DNA from 2 places in the Virgibacillus saliphilus genome. Region 1 is predicted to be linked to the other one. Evidence: riboswitches for the same ligand, from Rfam matches in the RefSeq annotation. Region 1 holds a riboswitch; the other holds the start of a gene.
The links. Region 1 has a riboswitch for FMN ahead of KFZ56_RS13045 (ECF transporter S component). Riboswitches for the same ligand answer to the same signal wherever they lie in the genome.
Positions count from the first base shown of each region.

Region 2: it holds a riboswitch for FMN, as region 1 does, so the genes downstream of both, ribD (bifunctional diaminohydroxyphosphoribosylaminopyrimidine deaminase/5-amino-6-(5-phosphoribosylamino)uracil reductase RibD) here and KFZ56_RS13045 (ECF transporter S component) in region 1, are expected to answer to the same signal.

Region 1 is NZ_JAGYHC010000001.1:2,686,130-2,691,855, reverse strand. Features, by position in the region: gene KFZ56_RS13050 (S8 family peptidase) at 1-1,562, shown strand, start outside; FMN riboswitch at 1,892-2,039, shown strand; partial or broken gene KFZ56_RS13045 (ECF transporter S component) at 2,206-2,789, shown strand; gene KFZ56_RS13040 (TraR/DksA C4-type zinc finger protein) at 3,066-3,431, opposite strand; gene KFZ56_RS13035 (hotdog fold thioesterase) at 3,447-3,833, opposite strand; partial or broken gene KFZ56_RS13030 (1,4-dihydroxy-2-naphthoate polyprenyltransferase) at 3,849-4,783, opposite strand; partial or broken gene KFZ56_RS13025 (isochorismate synthase) at 4,951-5,726, shown strand, end outside.
Region 2 is NZ_JAGYHC010000001.1:1,288,944-1,294,669, reverse strand. Features, by position in the region: gene ribE (riboflavin synthase) at 1-336, opposite strand, end outside; gene ribD (bifunctional diaminohydroxyphosphoribosylaminopyrimidine deaminase/5-amino-6-(5-phosphoribosylamino)uracil reductase RibD) at 317-1,432, opposite strand; FMN riboswitch at 1,590-1,735, opposite strand; gene KFZ56_RS06355 (DmpA family aminopeptidase) at 2,050-3,036, shown strand; gene KFZ56_RS06350 (DUF4097 family beta strand repeat-containing protein) at 3,424-4,221, opposite strand; gene KFZ56_RS06345 (HAAS signaling domain-containing protein) at 4,214-4,774, opposite strand; gene KFZ56_RS06340 (PadR family transcriptional regulator) at 4,767-5,090, opposite strand; partial or broken gene KFZ56_RS06335 (reverse transcriptase-like protein) at 5,271-5,726, opposite strand, start outside.

The DNA.
Region 1 (5,726 bases):
CAGTTACAGATGAAGCAACAGGTGAACCAATAGAGGGTGCTACTGTTCTACTTGCCGAAGACGCAAACATTGCCCCTGTAGAAACAGATGCAGACGGTAATTATGATCTATCTGCATACGAAGGAACGTACACATTACGTGTAATAGCAAGTGGTTATCATGCAACAGAGATGGAAGTTAACCTAGAAGAAGACGCGGAAGCAGATGTAGCACTTGAACCATTTTACACGGTTCCAGGTGGCGAAATCGGGTATGATGACGGTACGCCCGAAAATGCGCGCGCTTTCTACGATGCAGGAAATGGCTGGGCAGTGAAAATGTCCTTGCCAGAGGATGAAGAATCTGCTGTCGTAACCGATGGTGTATTTAAATTCTGGGATGAAGAGTTCCCGGTTCCTGGTGGAACGGAATTTGCGGTAGAAGTATGGGACGCGTCGGGTCCTAATGGAGATCCTGGTGAGAAAATCGCTGGTCCAATTGAAGCAGAAGCGGTACGTGATGCGGATGAATGGACAGTCGTTGACTTATCCGAGCATGGAATTACAGTGGATGGAGATTTCTATATGGTATATATTCAAACACAAGCCAATACAGAAGCTCCAGGGATGGCAACAGATGAAAATAGTCCAAATGCTGAGCGTAGCTATCAATTCGTTGATGGAGCATGGTCACCGTCCCCTGCTATAGAAGGAAACTATATGATCCGTGCTCGTGTCAGCTACGAGGCAGAGGAACCTGTTATTACCACACCAGCAGAAGATCTTATTACAAATGAAGCAGATCTTAGCGTAGAGGGTACCGCTTCACCTACAACCACTGTTCAATTGATGAATAATGGGGAAGAAGTTGGTACGCAAGAAATTGGAGATGATGGGGAGTTTTCGATACCAGCCGATTTAACAGAAGGTGAAAATGAACTTACAGCAGTATCTGTCATTGATGGGACTTCTATAGGAGAATCTGATCCTGTTACCGTAACGCTGGATACTGAAGAACCTGAATTAACCATCGATAATCCACAAGATGGGGAAAAATCGAATCAAGAAACAGTGACGGTTGAAGGAACTGTATCAGATTCTAACCTTGATTATGTGGAAGTAAACGGCCAAGAGGCAGATGTTTCAGATGGTACGTATTCCAAGCGAATTTTGCTGGATAACGGAGAAAATGAAATCGAAGTTGTTGCAGCGGATTTAGCTGGAAATAGTCAAACAGAGTCGGTTAGTCTTGAAGTGGACTTCACTGCACCTGATATAGCTAATCTGACACCAACGGAAGATGTATATATCAATGCTGGTGAAAGTGTGCATATCGAATTTGATAGTGAGCCAGGGCAAAGAGCCACATTCTTTATCCATATGCCGCTAACAAATGAACGAAACAGTGTTGCCAACGCGACAGAGCTTCCGATGATGGAAACGTCAGAAGGCCATTATGAAGGATGGTGGACAGGAACAAATATAGAGGCTGAAGGTGCTGTTATTGAGGTGAAAATTGTGGATGACTTTGGTAACGAAACACGCCAACAGGCAGAAGGTAATTTATTTATTAATGCAGAGTAATGATTTAATCGCTTATAGCTAATAATTTAGATCATATCTCGTTTAAAGGTGTAGAAGTGATCACTTCTGCACCTTTTCCTTTTGATTATTTTTAAATAGCATGTTGTTTTTGACACAAAAAATAGAAATTGCGACGTAGTGTGCCATAATCGCAACGCCGTAGCGGTGGGTTAACAAGCATACTTAGATACGTCGCAGTGTCATCAACGGAGGAGATTTAAAGGCGGCAAGACTGACAATAAGTCCTTTCTTTTAATTTGAAATAAATTACTTGCAAATGTGGCGAAATGATGTATAATACAAAGTAATAATAAAATAAATAATCGATTCCATATCTTCGGGGCAGGGTGAAATTCCCGACCGACGGTAAGGAGCTTGTAAGTGCTCTAAGTCCGTGACCCACAACGCATATTGCAATGTGGTTGACCTGGTGAAACTCCGGGACCGACAGTATAGTCTGGATGGGAGAAGATGTCGAGCCAATTATAGTACATTATGTGCTTTAATTTTCCTATGAATAATCTATTACCCTAAAGCCCCATTAGGCTTTAGGGTTTTTATATGTATTTTGTAAAATAGGAGAAAGGTTCATCCTTCATCGAACGAGATAGGAATCGATTAAAGATGAAGGAGGAGAATGATGATGCAAACAAAGAATATACAATCATCAAAGCTTTTAAGACTTATCATTCTAGCATTACTTGGAACTATTTCGCTGGTACTATTTTTCTTGAATTTCCCTTTGCCATTTTTACCTGCTTACTTAAAAATTGATTTTAGTGAGGTACCAGCATTGATTGCAGCACTTATATTTTCACCTGTTGCGGGAATTATTGTCGTAGCTATCAAAAATATTCTTTATTTTCTTGTTTCCGGAGCGGGTGATCCGATAGGGTAGCTGCAAATTTCTTAGCAGGACTTATGTTTGTTGTACCTGTTTCCTTGTTATACCATAAATTCAAAGGGGTAAAAAGTATTGTGTCCGGATTGGTAACAGGAACGGTTATTATGGCTGTCGGGATGAGCGTATTAAATTACTTTTTTGTTTTACCAGCATATGCATGGTTCATGGGCTGGGATATGACAGAACAGGTGAAATGGGTTTCCGTCATTGCAGGTGTACTGCCATTTAATATTGTTAAAGGGATTGTTGTAGGGTTACTGTTTGTTCCTCTATTTGTGAAAATGCGAAGTTGGATAGAACAGCAGCAAGCAAAGATAATATAAGATAGAATAAAGCTAATCCGTTTTGGGTTGGCTTTATTTTTGGATGAGGGCTTAGCGAGTGAAAGCTAGCAAAAAGTAGTCAGAACGGTACCCATATCAAATCGGGAGAGCACACGCCTTAAATAGGAGAGCCTCACATCAAATCGGGAGAGCCCACGGCTTAAATGGGAGAGCCCCATATCAAATCGGGAGAAATCAAACCAGAATGGTTCCTTTAGTCGATTGAAAACTTGTCTATTGTATAAAGTCCGCCCTCTTGTAAAAAGAGGGCGGACTTTATTCTTCTTCTTCCTCAACTAAATTTCGTGCTTCCGGACGGGCTTCTAATCGTTCCAGTGGTATCGGTTTACCTGATTTTTCACTTAGGCCATACGTGCCGTTTTCAATGCGTTCCAAGGCATCATCGATATCCTGAAGACGATCTTCTCGAATAAGGTTAATTCCGGCATCACGCTCCTGTTCAAATTGTTCTGTTCCTATATCACCTGGGTGGTTATCATAGTCCGCTAGTTCTTGTGTCTCATCGTTTGGGCTGGTTCCTTGATTTGACTCAATCTCTTCTTCATTTTCTTCTCTCCATTTTTGCAGGCGCCTTTTGAAATAGGTTATCTTTTCATCTGTCAGTTCCTCATGTTTGGCCATTTGAATCACCTTTCTTTATTTCCGTTTTGGAACGACTCTGATTGTACATCTTGATACAGATATAAGATTTTCCTGTTCATCCACTATTTTTATCTCCCAAACCATTGTTGTTTTTCCTATATGAAGAGGACTTGCCTTAGCTGTTACCATGCCGTTACGTTTGCTTTTTATATGATTCGCGTTAATTTCCATGCCGAATACACTTGATTCTTGCGTGTCGATATGTGCAGTTGCACCGATACTGGCGGCGGTTTCTGCAAGTGCTGCACTCGCTCCACCATGTAAAAAGCCTGCTGGTTGATGGGTTCGTTTATCAACAGGCATGGTCAAGACAACTAAATTTTTATCTAATGATACTACTTCAATCCCAAGCGCTTCGATGAGCGTATTTTCTATTGCCATTATAATAACTCCTTTTTACACAAACGCACTAATGAATAAAGATAGCCCAAGTAAAAAGCCATAGAATGTATTTGTTTTCCCTGTGGCGGCCATTGCAGGCATCATTTCAATTGGAGTCGTCTTGCCGCGGAATTTTTTAATAACCTCTACTGCTTTTTTAATACTAATACATGTGACAATCGACCATAATGGTAGTATTCCTGTTATAATGTAAACAGCTGTTAGACCATAAGACGTGATAAATAATGCTGCCAGGAAGGTAACGGCGTTTTTCCTGCCAAGTAAAATGGCGATTGTTTTACGACCGTTTTCCTTGTCACCATCCAAATCCCGAATGTTATTTGATAACATAATACTTCCAATGAAGATGGCTACCGGAATGGATACCCAGATAACATTTGCAGTTATTGTTTGTGTTTGGACAAAATAACTAATCCCTATAATGACAGTTCCCATCAGGAACCCGGAAAATAGTTCACCAAATGGTGTATATGCAATTGGGTAAGGCCCCCAGTATATAAATAACCGATTATCATACATACTAAACCAATGGCCGCAATCCACCAGCTGGATGCGATGCATATATATATGCCAAGTAAAATCGCGATACCGAAGAAAGTAAAGGCTAGATTTAATATTTTTTTCGGTTTGATACCATCTCGTACAATTGTACCACCGATGCCAACGGATTCCTCCGTATCCAGACCGCGAACAAAATCATAATATTCATTAAACATATTTGTTGCAGCTTGGATGAGCATGGATGCTATTAACATCGCAAGAAAGACGATTATATTGATAGAACCCTCTGTAAAAGCAAACATGGAACCCACAAAAACTGGTACAAATGAGGCTGTTAATGTATGTGGGCGCATAAGACGCCACCAAATTTGAAATCCTTCTTTTTCATTTAAAGCCTGCTTTACATTTATTTTATCTGTTGATTGCATTAGATGCTTCCCCCTGAAATATATCAATATCATTAATATAAGGAAATAGTTTAAACGTGTCAATTGTCGGAATGCGAAAAAAACAGTCCCTTTCCTTGAGAAACAAATAAAAAGAGAATAAAATAGAAATAAAGTTTGCCATCGTAAGTTTAACGGAGGTTTATCAGATGATTGAAACAAAGGAAAAACCAATAGAAGAATTAATAAATAAAGCAATGCAAGACATGCAACCTGATGAAGATTTTCAACTTGTCAGTATAACCAAAAAAATAACAGAGACGACTCCCCTCCATTTTTTTGAAGGGGCTAAGGAACTTCATAAAAATCGTATTTTCTGGGCAAGTACGAAAGATGACTTTTTTGTTGTTGGAATTGGGAAGGCATATGAAATGGCGACAAAGGCTGAGGCCCGTTTTGAAGAAACGGAAGCATTATGGAACCGTATATTAGCTAACGCAATCATTTACAATCCATATAAGGAAGCTGGCACTGGAATTACGGCACTGGGAGGTATGGCATTTGATCCGAAAAAAGATCAAACAACTTTATGGAAAAAGTTTAGCCCTAGCCAATTTATCGTGCCGGAATTTATGTTAACGAAAAATAATAATAACTATTATTTTACCATAAATGTGAAAGTAACTAGGGAGGATCATCCCGTTCAGATGGCAGCGGAAATAAATCAAATGGAAGCCAATCTTTTTAGGCATATTGCTAATCCTTCTGACCATGTAACAATCGAAGAAAAAATAGACATCGAACCAGATAAATGGAAAGAAACAGTTCGACAGGCGAGAGAACAAATTCGAGCAAATAAAGCAGATAAAATCGTCCTCGCACGCGAGATGCGTTTGAAATTTAATAAAAAAGCCGACATTGCAACCATTTTAGAAAAATTAATGGCTAAACAAGCTAACAGTTATATTTTTGCTTTTGAAAAGGG
Region 2 (5,726 bases), 1.4 Mb from region 1:
CTTTCGAATAATTCTTCCCGTATCATCTACATGACCGGAAACAAAATGGCCACCGAATCTACCATCTGCTGCCATGGCTCTTTCCAAATTCACCTTGGATCCTAACGTTAGTGCATTTAGGGAAGTGGATGTAATCGTCTCAGGCATCGCATCCACTTGAAAATGTTCCGAAGTGAAATCCGTAACAGTCAGACAAATGCCATTTACTGCTATACTATCTCCCGTACTTATATCAGCGATAACGTTATCAGATCCAATTTCTAGCTTAACAGCCTGATCAGATACATGTTCCATGCGTTTCACGATACCCACTTCTTCAATTATTCCTGTAAACATCGGATACTTCCTTTCTCGGTTCAGCGGTGACTTTCATATCTTCACCTATCATCTCGACCTGTTTTATCGTTAGTTCCGGAACTTCTGAAATGAGCCTAAATCCTTCCCCCATAAAAGAAGTCGGTGCATCAATTCCGCCAATTAACTTTGGGGCCATATACATAACCAACTGATTCATTCGCAGCTTTTTTAAAAAAGAACCATTAACCTCAGCTCCACCTTCTACTAAGACTGACATGATTTTTCGTTCCCCCAAAATGTCCAACACTGTATCTACATCGATCTGTTCTTCTTCCAGCTGTATAACATCTACCCAAGGTTTTTTCAAAAATGGGGCCATTTCTTTTTCCGTCACATGCTTCCCGGTAAAAATCCACGTAAGGGCTTCATTATCTGTAATTATATTGGCGTCCAACGGTGTTCTTAACTTGGTATCCAAAATGATGCGTACCGGATTTTTGCCCGTATGGGAAAGTCTTGTCGTAAGCTTCGGATTATCCGCAATTACAGTGTTGACCCCTATTAAAATCCCGTCATGCCTATGTCGATAGTGATGTACATCATGCCGCGCCTTTTCCCCTGTTATCCATTTGCTATCACCTGTTACGGTTGCTGTTTTTCCATCCAAGCTGACAGCAGCTTTTACGGTCACAAACGGAGTCTTGGTTTGGGTATAATGGAAAAATACGGCATTTACTACTTCAGCCTCCTTATGCAACACACCGAGATCAACGTTCACATTAGCTTCGCGAAGCTTTTGTATACCTTGACCTGCTACCTTTTCATTTGGATCAGCAACTGCAATAACCGCCCGTTTTACTCCTTTTTCAACAATCAAATCCGCACACGGTGGAGTTCTTCCATAATGGGCACATGGTTCAAGCGTGACATATATCGTTGCGCCTTGAGCGTTCTCCCCCGCCATTTGAAGTGCGTGAACTTCTGCATGAGCTTCCCCTGCTTTTAAATGTGCGCCAATTCCAACAATAGCACCGTCTTTCACAACAACTGCACCGACCGGGGGGTTCGGACTTGTCTGTCCCGATACTCCTTGAGCAAGTTGTAGTGCATAACGCATATAATCCTCATCATTCAAAACTATCTCTCCTCACGATGAAAAGGCCTCTGAATTCGCTTCAGAGACCTAGGTTAGAATTTTTAACAACAAGAAAAAGGTATATCTAACAATAATACATGGACACCATCATGAAAACCCATGCATTTTTCGATTAGAGACATACGCGTTGATTAAAAAATTCCTTCTCCCATCCAGACTGTAACTGTCGGTTCCGGAGTTTCACCAGATCCACCGCTTGGTTTTATAACCGTGCGGGTCGCGGACTAAGAATTTTATTTCATCACCGCCGATTGGGAATTTCACCCGACCCTGAAGGAACATTTATATTTCATTTACTACAGTATAGCACTGCATTCTTGGAAAACGCAAGGGACATGGGGACAGGTTCCTTGTCCCAGCACACAAAATAACAGGTAGAGCTCACGTACTGGTGACAGTTTGACATTTATTCACGGTGGCGATGTTTTATCAGCGGAACTGCATACTTTATCGGCGGTTGAGGAGCTTTTATCAGTGGAACCTCATATCTTATCAGCAGTTCGGATGCTTTTATCAGCGATTGACAGTATTGTATCAGCAGTTATAATATACATAACATTAATCAATCACAAACTATCCAATAAGGAGCTCAAGCGATGCCGCTTCCAACAGGAAATTCCAATTGCATTACTGATGTGCAGGACGTAAAAGTTGGACATGTCACATTATATGAAAAAGTCGACGATGCAACTACCATTTGTACAGGAGTCTCCGCCATCCTTCCACATGGCGGGGATCTTTTCAATCAAAAAACGCGCGCAGCCAGTGCTATCCTCAATGGCTATGGAAAAACGACAGGCCTTGTTCAAATGGGAGAACTGGGGCTATTAGAATCCCCAATCATGCTAACAAACACATTTAGTGTCGGGGCAGTGTGGCAAGGTGCCCTGCAATACATGATTGAGGAAAACAAGGAAATTGGCGATGCAACCAGTACAATCAATCTTGTTGTCGGTGAGTGCAATGATAGCTATCTTAATTCTATCCGGCATCAGGCTATTAAGCCCAAGCATGCTGTTCAAGCGATTACAGGTTCATCGAATAAACCTTCCTTAGAAGGTGCGGTTGGAGCTGGTACAGGAATGATCTGTTTTGGTTATAAAGGCGGAATCGGAACAGCATCACGCGAAGTAACTGCAGACGGAGAAGTCTATACAGTGGGTTGTCTCGTTTTAAGTAACTTTGGAAAACGAGAGCAAGCACTATTTGCAAATTGGGAGAAACGCGATGTCGATACACCTGATGGATCGATTATGCTAATCATAGCAACAGATGCCCCGCTTTACGATCGGCAGTTAAAGCGCCTTGCCAAGCGTTGCGCAGCTGGACTTGCGCGTACCGGAAGCCATATGGATAATGGCAGTGGCGATATTGCTATCGCGTTTTCCACTGCTAATACCTATGATCACAACAAAAAGGCTGCTATCGAATCCATATCATGTGTACGTGATGATCACCCATTAATGAACCAATTATTTCAAGCTGTTACCGAGGCAACGGAAGAAGCAATTATTCGCTCTCTCAAATATGCAGAAACGACAGAGGGGAGAAATGGGCGTGTTGTGGAAAAAGCTCCATTATAGAATTGGCATATCACTCCATAACCATTCAGCCTTTTCGTTGGGGGACAGCAGGGACAGGTCCCTCGTCCCAGCACAGCGAAAAACGATTGGGACTGGGACAAACGTGTTTCCTTAAAAAGACGAACATTATCAAACTTAGCGTAGGAAATATGCGGAGACTCCAGCGGGAGGAAAGGCATAGGTAAGACACCTAAAGCCACGGGTAGCAATCTTTTTTTGCGATGGAGTGCTGACCCACGAAGTCACTTGCAACACGACGCGCACAAGGGGGCTCACCAGCCGCCCTAAGATGCGCGAAGTATATTTTTAGAAGCGATGTATGTTCAGAATTTATTTGTTAAAAACATTTTTGTCCCAGTCCCATTGTCCCTCCTAATGACTGAAAGGCTACTTCTCTACCGTAATATCTCCATTATCCGTAGCTAATGTAATCTCGTTATCGCCATTCCCAGTTACAGTATCCCAGTCCGAATCGCCGAAGATGTTAATTTTTCCGTTATCTACGCGCACATCAAATACTGCATTTGTGGGTTCTTCTGCTGTCTGAATGGTAATACTCCCGTTATCTGTATAGAAATCAAGGTTTCGATCAAGCCCCTCCGTTACAAGAGAAATTGCTCCGTTATCTGTCTTGCTGTTGATGGCTCCATCTACATGATCCAATTTTATTTTTCCATTGTCAGATGTCACATTAACCATCCCAGCTGCAATATTAGCCATTGCAACTTCCCCGTTGTCTGTTGATACGTCAATAGCTTCTACCGTTAGATCATCTGCTTGAAAGCTTCCATTATCTATATCTACAAGTAACGATTCATACGCTTTTTCAGGAAGGTATACGGTCAGTGTCATAGGGCCTCCCCAATCAAGCTGGAATAGTTTTTCTTTTTGTTTCTTGGTTTCAATGGACAATGTATTATCATTTTCCTTCACAGCCAATTCCGTTTTATTATCGCTTGCTGTACTTCCTTCAAGCTCCACTCTTGCATTTGGTTCTTCCGTGGATTTCATGATTACTTTTTCATTATCTAGCCGAATATCAATAGCTGTTATATTATCTATATTCGCTTGTTTCGTCTCAGCAACTGCCGTCCGTTCATGAAAATTAAACGTAAAAATACTTCCTACTACACCAACGAGTATTAACAGTAGAGCAACAACCATTATTTTTTTCACATTACCCATGCTTCAAACCACCCTTCACAAGTTTCACATTGTAATTCAAATAACGCACAAATCCAGTAGAAATAAAACGAGTTGCATACACCATTCCAATTGCTAGCAATAAACCGAGACCCGCAAGTGCGATCGAGAAAAATAAATCAAAGTACTGAAATGAATCCGGATAAATGGCCAAATTAGCGACAACCATTAATGGAGTGGCAATGAATGCGACTGCAGACACCCAGCCTGTAAGTAAGACGACTACCAGTGCTATAAATGGTCCAAGCACAATGACTAAATTGAAGAATCCTAACCCAATGACGGCCCATACGGCTCGTAGAATATTACCTGTTGTGGAAACGTCGTCGACTTTCTCCAAATAATAGGTGGCCAATAATTCTTTTGCAATTTGATTAGGCGTTCCCAAATTATTGGCAATCTCCTCCTCAGTCTTTCCTTCTTCTTTCCCGATGGCAAAATGCTCCCGGAAATCGTTTAACATATCCAGTCGTTCTGCATCAGGTAATTTTTTTAATGCTACGTCCATCTTTTTTAAGAACTGCTCTTCATTCACCACGAACACCTTCCTTTATTAATTCATTCACACCAATCGAAAATTGTTGCCATTCCTTGATTAGTTTTTGAAGATAATCCCTTCCTTTATCTGTCAACCTGTAATATTTACGCGAAGGGCCTTCCTTGGATTCCTGTAAATATGTCGTGAAGTATTCTTCTGTTTTCAGCCTTCGAAGTAGCGGATATACAGAGCCTTCAGATATGGCAATCCGATCAGAAATTTTCTGTACAAGTTCATAACCGTACCGATCTTGTTTATCCAAAAGTGCCAGAACACATAGTTCTAATACACCTTTTTTGAATTGTATGTTCAAGATCAATCACACCTCATTTCATTTACACTACTGTTTATTAAACAGTACCTTAATTAATACTATACAACTAACTATTGTTTATTGCAAGGTACTATATAAAAAATTAAATCCATAAAAAACATACTAGGATTAATGGGGAAAAATGTTCGTCGATGACCTTTCCCATTCATCCTAGTATGTTTACTCTCTTTCAGGATCAATTTCTTTCGTGCTCACTATTTCAATTTCATGTAGCGCCTGGGAAGCGAGGTGATCTGCTTCCCGGTTCTTTTTTCGAGAAATGAGTTCATATGTTGGTTCTTCCCAACTGATCAATTGTATTCTCAATACGATCCGCCCATTTTGCTAATTCTTCCTCATAACAAGGCCATTCCGCTGTTAACTGATTGATGACAACTTGAGAATCACCAATCAAAGTAACGGGTAAATGATGGACGCCAAGCAATTCTAATTCTTTTAATGCAAGATGCAACGCAGCGTATTCTGCTTCATTGTTTGTATAGAGTTCCTCAACCAATGCATTTTTTCGCAATCGAAATGATTTATCATGCTGTTCATAGTAGATCGCAAAGCCTAGCCCGGAATTTCTTGTTTCCAAATCAAAGCCGCCATCAAAGAAAATCGTCACGTTATGTA